2 regions of the Pseudomonas sp. AC247 genome follow, and region 2 is predicted to be linked to the other one. Evidence: riboswitches for the same ligand, from Rfam matches in the RefSeq annotation. Region 2 holds a riboswitch; the other holds the start of a gene.
What was found. A riboswitch is a leader RNA that binds a small molecule or an ion and turns the genes downstream of it on or off. The one in region 2 is predicted to bind manganese.
Positions count from the first base shown of each region.

Region 1: it holds a riboswitch for manganese, as region 2 does, so the genes downstream of both, mntP (manganese efflux pump MntP) here and ACZZ0B_RS02065 (TMEM165/GDT1 family protein) in region 2, are expected to answer to the same signal.

Region 1 is NZ_OZ409829.1:2,083,210-2,087,622, forward strand. Features, by position in the region: gene ACZZ0B_RS09730 (thiamine pyrophosphate-requiring protein) at 1-1,054, shown strand, start outside; gene ACZZ0B_RS09735 (DUF72 domain-containing protein) at 1,179-1,895, shown strand; gene mntP (manganese efflux pump MntP) at 1,898-2,461, opposite strand; yybP-ykoY riboswitch at 2,469-2,639, opposite strand; one part of gene ACZZ0B_RS09745 (IS3 family transposase) at 3,014-3,933, opposite strand; one part of gene ACZZ0B_RS09745 (IS3 family transposase) at 3,933-4,197, opposite strand; gene ACZZ0B_RS09750 (hypothetical protein) at 4,396-4,413, opposite strand, start outside.
Region 2 is NZ_OZ409829.1:416,727-421,139, forward strand. Features, by position in the region: gene ACZZ0B_RS02055 (methyl-accepting chemotaxis protein) at 1-764, opposite strand, end outside; gene ACZZ0B_RS02060 (M48 family metallopeptidase) at 1,027-1,845, shown strand; gene ACZZ0B_RS02065 (TMEM165/GDT1 family protein) at 2,046-2,630, opposite strand; yybP-ykoY riboswitch at 2,719-2,843, opposite strand; gene ACZZ0B_RS02070 (class I SAM-dependent methyltransferase) at 2,894-3,892, opposite strand; gene ACZZ0B_RS02075 (2-hydroxyacid dehydrogenase) at 3,925-4,413, opposite strand, start outside.

The DNA of each region.
Region 1 (4,413 bases), 1.7 Mb from region 2:
GGCGCTGCCGGATGATTTGCCGTGGGTGACCGGCAGCATTGGCCTGCTCGGCACCGAGCCCAGCTACAAGTTGATGACCGAATGCGACACCTTGCTGATGATCGGTTCGGGTTTCCCGTATGCCGAGTTTCTGCCCAAAGAAGGGCAGGCGCGCGGCGTGCAGATCGATTTGCAACCCGACATGCTCAGCCTGCGCTACCCGATGGAGGTCAATCTGGTCGGCGACGCCGCCGAAACCCTCAACGCCTTGTTGCCGCTGCTCGAACAGAAAACCTCGAACAAGTGGCGCAAGAAAGTTGAAGGCTGGCGCGGCAGCTGGGAGAAAACCCTGGAAAAACGCGCCATGGCCAAGGCTGACCCGGTCAACCCGCAAAGGGTGGTGTATGAGCTGTCGCCGCGTTTGCCCGAGCAAGCGATCATCACCAGCGACTCTGGCTCCTGCGCGAACTGGTTTGCCCGCGACCTGAAAATCCGCCGTGGCATGCAGTGCTCGTTGTCCGGTGGGCTGGCGTCGATGGGCGCCGCTGTGCCTTATGCGATCGCCGCGAAATTCGCCTACCCGGAGCGCTCGGTGATTGCGCTGGTGGGCGACGGCGCGATGCAGATGAACAACATGGCCGAGCTGATCACCGTCGCCAAATACTGGCGGCAGTGGGCGAGCCCGAAATGGATCTGTGCAGTGTTCAACAACGAGGACCTTAATCAGGTCACGTGGGAGCAGCGGGTGATGGAGGGCGATCCGAAATTCGAAGCGTCGCAAAGTATTCCGGACGTGCCTTATCACCTCTTTGCCATTTCCATTGGCCTGAAAGGCATTTTCGTGGATCGCGAAGAGGATGTTGCCGGCGCGTGGGAGCAGGCGTTGGCTTCGGACGTACCGGTGCTGATCGAATTCAAGACCGACCCTAACGTGCCGCCGCTGCCGCCACACATCAAGCTTGAGCAGGCGAAGAAATTCGCCACGACACTGCTCAAGGGCGATCCGGACGAAGCGGGAATTCTGATGCAAACCGCCAAGCAAGTACTCGGCTCGGTACTCCCCGGCAAAAAATAAACTCAACACTCACCCCCCCTGTAGGAGCTGCCGAAGGCTGCGATCTCTTGATGTTGTTTTTAAGATCAACAGATCGCAGCCTTCGGCAGCTCCTACAGGGGTATTTGAAACTGAGGGTATTTGGGTGATTTTCATTGGTTGTGCGGGCTGGAGCCTGGGGCGTGAGCATTGGCCGGAATTTCCGGCTGACGGCACGCACCTGCAACGCTACGCCGCGCGACTCAACAGCGTGGAAATCAACAGCTCGTTCTATCGTCCGCATCGCCGCTCCACTTATGAGCGCTGGGCCGACTCGGTGCCGGAAGGGTTTCGCTTTTCGGTAAAAATCCCCAAACAGATCAGCCATGAGCGCCGTTTACTGGACTGCGAAGATGCGCTCGATGAGTTTCTGTCGCAGTGCAGTGGTTTGGGTGATCGGTTGGGTTGTCTATTGCTGCAACTGCCGCCGTCACTGGCGTTTGATGCGGCCAGTAGCGAGGCATTCTTCAAGACGTTGCGTCAGCGCTTCGACGGCGCCGTTGTCCTGGAACCGCGTCACGAGTCGTGGGTGAGTGCCGAACCATTGCTGATGGCTTATCGGATCGCTCAGGCAGCGGTCGATCCTTCGCGCCTCAGCAGTGATGCTTCACCGTCCGGCTGGCAGGGCATCCGTTATTGGCGGCTGCACGGTTCACCGCGCCTTTATCACAGTGCCTACGAGGTCGCTTATCTGCAAAGGCTCGCCCAAGGCTTGCAGGCTGCCGATACGCATGGCGTCGCGACCTGGTGCATTTTCGACAACACTGCCAGTGGTGCAGCGACAGGCAACGCGTTAGCACTGGTGGCGTTGCTGCACGGTTAGTCTCAGACCGACAGGTGCTCATACAAAATCGTCGCACCGACGATCATCAACACGACACCGCCGACGATTTCGGCACGCTTGCCGACGACCGCGCCCAACACCCGGCCGAGCATCACGCCGAGGGTCACCATGGTCATGGTCGCCAGGCCAATGGCTGTTGCCGCCACCCAGATATTCACGTCGACAAACGCCAGGCCTACGCCCACGGCGAGGGCGTCGATGCTGGTGGCAAATGCGGTGACCGCGAGGATCAGGAAGGAGTGCGAGCCGGGTTTCTCTTCTTGCTCTTCTTCGTGCTTCAGGCCGTTGTAGATCATGTGCAGGCCGAGGATGACCAGCAGGGTGAAGGCGATCCAGTGATCCCATTCCGCTACCCAACGGGTCGCGGCCTGACCGATCAGCCAGCCGATGATGGGGGTGATGGCTTCGATCACGCCGAAGATCAAGCCGGTGCGCAGGGCTTCGCTCAAGCGCGGTTTGTGCAGGCTTGAGCCTTTGCCGATGGCGGCGGCGAACGCATCCGTGGACATGGCCAGGGCGAGGAATATGAGGGAAACAGGATTCACGGGGGGTACTTCCAGTCGGGCTATGAGTCAACGACACAACCACACGCCCGACTTCAGGCATGGATGTGTCGTCGGTCTCACCAACCAAAAGGTGTTCGCACCACGGCATGTTGCCGAGAATGTTGATACGAACGCATCCGCATGGCGCGGAAACAGGCTACTCCCCAACGAGGTGCGCGATTTTAGGCGGGCACACATGAAAATTTCGTCAAAAACCCTCAATCCCTCCTGAACACGCAAACCCCTGTGGTGAGGCATCCACCAGTAATTGGTGGGGAGAAGGTGGGCGGTTTAGAGTTTTCCCACTGGCTGGCTGCCGCCCCGTCATCATCAAGGCGACACCATAGACGAGTGAACACAAACCCTGTGGTGAGGGGATTCATCCCCGACGGGGTGCGAAGCGCCCCCAAAAACAGCGCTTCTGCGCAGCTCATCGGGGATAAATCCCCTCACCACAGTTTAGGCATCCACCAGTAATTGGCGGCGAGAAGGTGGGCGGTTTAGAGTTTTTCCACTGGCTGGCTGCCGCCCCGTCATCATCAAGTGCAGTGGTCAACTAATTCCGGACACCTCGATAGGTGGTTTTGACGCCATCGCCCGCTCATAGACTGTCGGTGGCAGATATCCCAGTTTCGAGTGAAGCCGTTCGTTGTTGTAATACCCAACGATGTACTCGGTGATGTCGCGGATCGCTTCGGTATGATTGGCGTAGTCACGTCGCCATACCCGCTCCATTTTCAAGCTCAGGAAGAAGCGTTCCATCACCGCATTGTCCCAGCAATTACCTTTACGGCTCATGCTCTGCTGCATGTCGTTTCTTGCCAGTAACTCTCTGTAAGTTGCACTCGCGTATTGGCTGCCACGATCCGAGTGGGCAATCAGGCCTGGCGGCGGTTGGCGCTGTGCGATGGCCAGTTGCATCGCAGTGCACACCAGCTCTGCCGGCATGTTCGGAGCCATCGACCAGCCCACGATCTTGCGTGAAAACAAGTCCAACACCACGGCCAGATACAGCCAGCCACTGCGGGTGCGGATGTAGGTGATGTCTGCCACCCAAGCCTTGTTTGGCGCCGCCGGATCAAATTTTCGGCTCAGTACATTTTCGGCAATCGGCAGATCATGATTGCTATCGGTCGTGTGCACAAACTTGCGCTTCCAAGCCGAACGTAGCCCATTGGCACGCATCAAACGGCGGATTTTATACAGCCCAACAGACAGGCCTTTGCCGCGCAAAGCGTCGCGCAAGGGCCGGCTGCCGTAGCAGCCACCACTCTCGGCAAAAGACGCCTTGAGTTGCACAACGACAGGACAACTCTGCCGGACGGGCGCATCAGCACGCTTTTGCGACTCATAGAAGCCCGAGCGACTGATGCTCAGTAACCGACAGACATGTGTCACTGAGTAGGCCTTCTGTTGCAGCTGCCGAACCAGTCGATACCTTACTTCAGCTCGCGGGCAAAGAAGGCCGTAGCCTTTTTTAAGATGTCGTTATCCATCTTGAGCTGGCGATTTTCCTGTTCCAATTGCCGGATGCGCTGTTGCTCTGCCGTCAATGGCTTGCCGATTCCGGCCTGCCCCAGTTGCTCTGCCTCGTACTGTTGAACCCAGCGTCGAACGGCTGTCTCACCAATGTTCAAATCTTGGCAAACCTGCGTAACGGTTAGCCCCTGATCCTTGATCATCTTCACGACTTGCAGCTTGAAGCTGTCGTCGAATGCCCTGCGTTTTTTGGTCATGAATAACTCCTCGATAGATGTATTTTCCACCTATCGGGGTGTCCGGGGAAATTAGACCACTGCAAAGGCGACACCATAGACAAGTGAACACAAACCCTGTGGTGAGGGGATTCATCCCCGACGGGGTGCGAAGCGCCCCCAAAAACAGAGCTGCTGCGCAGCTCATCGGGGATAAATCCTTCACCACAGACAACCGGGTTAATTACCGTCCGCCAC
Region 2 (4,413 bases):
CTGTAGAGCTTCTGGTTCGCGCCGAGGAGCATTTCCTGGATGAAGTTCACCGACAGGTCGGCGCCGACGATGCCCTGGAAGGTGCCGTTGAGCATGATCGGTTCAATGAAGGAGGCGAGCATGACGATCTTGTCGCCGACCTTGTACGGTGCCGGATCGATCACGCAGGACTTTTTGCTCTCTTTCGAGCACAGGTAGTACTCGCTGGCGCGCACGCCGGTGGAGAGGACTTTCTGGTCATCGACGTCGGCCAGTTTGTCCAGGCCCAGCGTGCCGTCGTCATTGCGGAACCACCATGGCAGAAAGCGCCCGTTGGCCGCATCGATGCCGACCACGCCGGTGCCGACGTAAGCCGCGTCATTCTGATCGAGGGCGTTTTTCTCCCAGCCGATGTAGGTGCCGAGGATCTTCGGGTTCTTTTCGACGTTCTCTTTGATCAGGCTGATCAGTTGTTCGCGGCTGACATTCACGCGCGGCTGACCATCGGCGCCCGGCGTGCCGAGCAGGGCGTTGACCCGTACCAGGCCGCCGGCAATCAGCAGCGGCGCTTCGAGCTCGCGCTGGATCTGGCTGACCTGGGTTTGCGCCAGAGAAGTCAGGCGTTGTTCGATGACTTGCTCGAACTGCGCCTGGGTGCGCTGCTGCACCATCTCCTGGGTGCGGGCGCCGGCAAACAGCGCATACAGCACCAGCGCCGCCACCACGCTGAGCACAATGGCGCCGGCCAGGGCGGCGACGGAAAACTGGATCGACTTGAACTTCATGGGAGCTCCGCACGCAAGAGGACGTCTGCGGTGATGTATCGGCAGCGGGCAGGGCGCCATGAGCGTGGCAGGGTGGAATTGGCAGAGCATGTCGCAAATGGATCACTGCGTGCCGCAGTTGTTGTGGGCTGGTCGGTGGCGTGAATTTTTTACGACAGCCGCGGTGGGAAATATCTGAAAGTCGCTACAACACGTCCGTTGTATCTGGCGCCGATACAATTACCCGCCTAGGATACGCGACAGGTTTTCAGGGAGCTTTTGAATGAACAAGACATTGGTTGTAAGTGCACTGAGCGCAGCGCTGTTGCTGGCCGGTTGTCAGTCGGTCAACACCACCAGCGGCGGCGCCGTGGGGGTGGAGCGCAAGCAGTACATGTTCAGCATGCTGTCCTCGCAAGAGGTCGACCAGATGTATGCCCAGTCGTATCAGAAGACCGTCGGCGAGGCGTCCAGCAAAGGTGTGCTGGACAAGACCAGCCCTGAGGCCAAGCGGGTTCAGGCGATTGCCAACCGTTTGATCGCCCAGGCGCCTAACTTCCGCCCGGATGCCGCGCAATGGCAGTGGGAAGTCAATCTGATCAAGAGTGACGAACTCAACGCCAACTGCGGGCCTGGCGGCAAGATCATTTTCTACACCGGGCTGATCGACAGCCTGAAACTCACCGACGATGAAATCGCCGCGGTCATGGGCCATGAAATCGCCCACGCCCTGCGCGAGCACGGTCGTGAAGCGATGTCCAAGGCGTACGGGATTGAAATGGCCAAGCAGGGCGCAGGCGCATTGCTTGGTCTGGGTCAGGACAGTCTGGCGCTGGCCGACACCGTGGCCAACTACGGCATGACCCTGCCGAACAGCCGCGCCAACGAAAACGAAGCCGACCTGATTGGTCTGGAACTGGCTGCTCGTGCCGGCTACAACCCGAACGCCGCGATCACCTTGTGGAACAAGATGAGCAAGGCCTCGGAAGGTTCGCCGCCGGAGTTCATGAGCACTCACCCGGCGTCGGCCAGCCGGATCGCTTCGCTGCAGGCGGCGATTCCAAAAGTCATGCCGCTGTACGAACAAGCCCCGAAGTCCTAAGAGTCGAAGGACACAACGATTCTTCAGGTTGAGAGGGCTGTTGTGGCGAGGGGATTTATCCCCGATGGGCTGCGAAGCAGCCCCAAAACCTGCAAATGCGTTATGTCTGACACTCTGAGGCAGCAGGTTTGGGGGCGCTTCGCGCCCCATCGGGGATAAATCCCCTCACCACAGGTTTTGGGTGGTTCAGTAGACGGGGGTTAAACCCAGCCGCTGCTCTGCATCGCCTTGTACACCGCCACAATTGCCAGAATCATGAACGCCGAAGCCGCCAGGCGACGGATCAAGGTCAGCGGCAATTTGTCGGCAGCAAAATTACCCGCCAACACCACCGGCACGTTGGCAATCAACATGCCCGCCGTCGTCCCGATAATCACCAGCCACAGTTCCGGGTATTGCGCGGCGAGCATCACCGTCGCGACCTGAGTCTTGTCACCCATTTCAGCCAGGAAAAACGCGATCAGCGTGGTCAGGAACGGCCCGAACTTGCGTGCGGTGCTGGTTTCATCGTCGTCCATTTTGTCCGGGACCAGTGTCCACAGCGCGGTGGCCGTGAAGCTTGCGGCGAGAATCCAGTGCAGGACCGAGTCTGAGAAGAAACTGCCGAACCAGGCGCCGACCGCGCCGGCTGCTGCGTGGTTGGCCAGGGTCGCGGCGACAATACCGGCAATGATCGGCCAGGGTTTGCGGAAGCGAGCGGCGAGAATCAGCGCGAGCAGTTGCGTCTTGTCGCCGATTTCGGCCAAGGCAACGATTGCGGTGGGAACGAGTAACGAGTCCAGCATCAGGATTTTCCTAAGGGGCGGGTCGACACGGCTATGACACGTACAGCCTTCCCGCCCCGGGTAAGGTGTGCGTGTCATAGGTCTTGTCAAACCCTGCGATCCGTCTGCTGCGGACGCTTGGGTCGCATACGCCATGATCTGAGGATCAAGTATGTTGACGTATGCCGGACGAGCTTGGCGCTCGTGGGAGACTACTCCCCTAGGACGGAGCGGATTCTGCCTAGGCAAATCCGATTGAGCAAGCCTCTTTTTTGAAAGAAGTTCTAGCCGCGCTTGGCCCGGTAGATGCGGAAACCATTGCCTTCGGCCTTGATCGCACACACGCCCAGATGCTCCTCGATCAGCGGTTGATACTTGAGAAAGCTGTTGGCGACCAAGCGCAGTTCGCCGCCGTTTTTCAGATGTTTGGCCGCTTTTCGCAGCAAGTTCTCGGTAGCGAAATAATCGGTGTGCACGCCGACATGGAACGGCGGGTTGCTCAGAATCGCGTTCAACCCCATCGGCGCCGCATCGATACCGTCACCGGTCAGCACCTCGGCTTCCAGACCGTTGGCGGCCAAGGTCAAGCGACTGCTGGCAGCAGCAAACGCATCGACGTCGAGCAACGTCACCTGATTGTGCGGATAGCGACGTTTGACCGCAGCGCCCAACACACCGGCACCGCAACCGAAATCGAGCAGATGGCCGCTCGGCAACTTGTCCAGATGCTCCAGCAACAAAGCGCTGCCGCGATCCAGTCGGCCGTGGCTGAACACGCCCGGCAGGCTGATGACTTTCAACGGGCCTTCAGCCAGTGGCAATTCATAAGTCTGCGCCAGGCTTTCCAGGGATTTCGCTTCAGGGGCATTGGCCACGGTCACTTGCCAGAGTTGGCAGTGCCGCGCGCTGTCGAGCTTGCGTGGCTTGCCGAACGGGTTGAGCTGTTTGGAGGCGCCTTCGATGCCGCTGCGCTTTTCCCCGACCAGAAACACTTCGCGCCCAGCCAGACGCGAAGCCACGGCATTGAGGATGTAATCGGTCAGGTCCTTGGACTTGGGCAAGAACACCACCGCGCTGTCGAACTCACGCTCCGGGACATTCACGCCGAAATGGCTGCGACCTTCGAAACGGGCGTCCAGCGCCGCTTGATCGCCGGCATGCCAGCACCAGCCGAACGCATTGGGCAAGCGCCCGAGCAAATCATCGGCGGGCAAACCGGCGAGCAACAACGATCCTTGAAACAACTCGGGCTGACGAAGCAGTACTTCACTGCGCGGATCCATAACTGCTCCTCAAAAAAAAGTGCCGCAGTTTATCAACTGACGACCCGCAGCGCCTTAGCGCTGAAGAACGCCTGAGCGTTTTCGGTCAATTGGCCGACGATGCGCTGCCGCGCTTCGACGCTGCCCCAAGCGTTGTGCGGCGTGACGATCAGACGCGGAATGTCGGCGGCCAGCAGCGGATTGCCTTGAGTCGGTGGCTCGACACTCAGCACATCGGTGGCCGCGCCGCCGAGGTGACCGTTGCGCAGGGCATCGGCCAGCGCCTGCTCATCGATCAGGCCGCCACGCGCGGTGTTGACCACGAACGCGCCGGGTTTCATCGACGCCAGCTCGCGCGCACCGATGAAGTGGCGAGTGTGTTCGTTGAGCGGGCAGTGCAGGGTGAGGGCGTCAATTTGCGGCAGCAATTCATCCAGCGGCAAGCGATCCGGGCGGGCAGGGCGACCGGGAAGCTGCCCGAGCAACACGCGCATGCCGAAGGCTTCGGCCAGTCGCGCCACGGCACCGCCGAGTTCGCCATG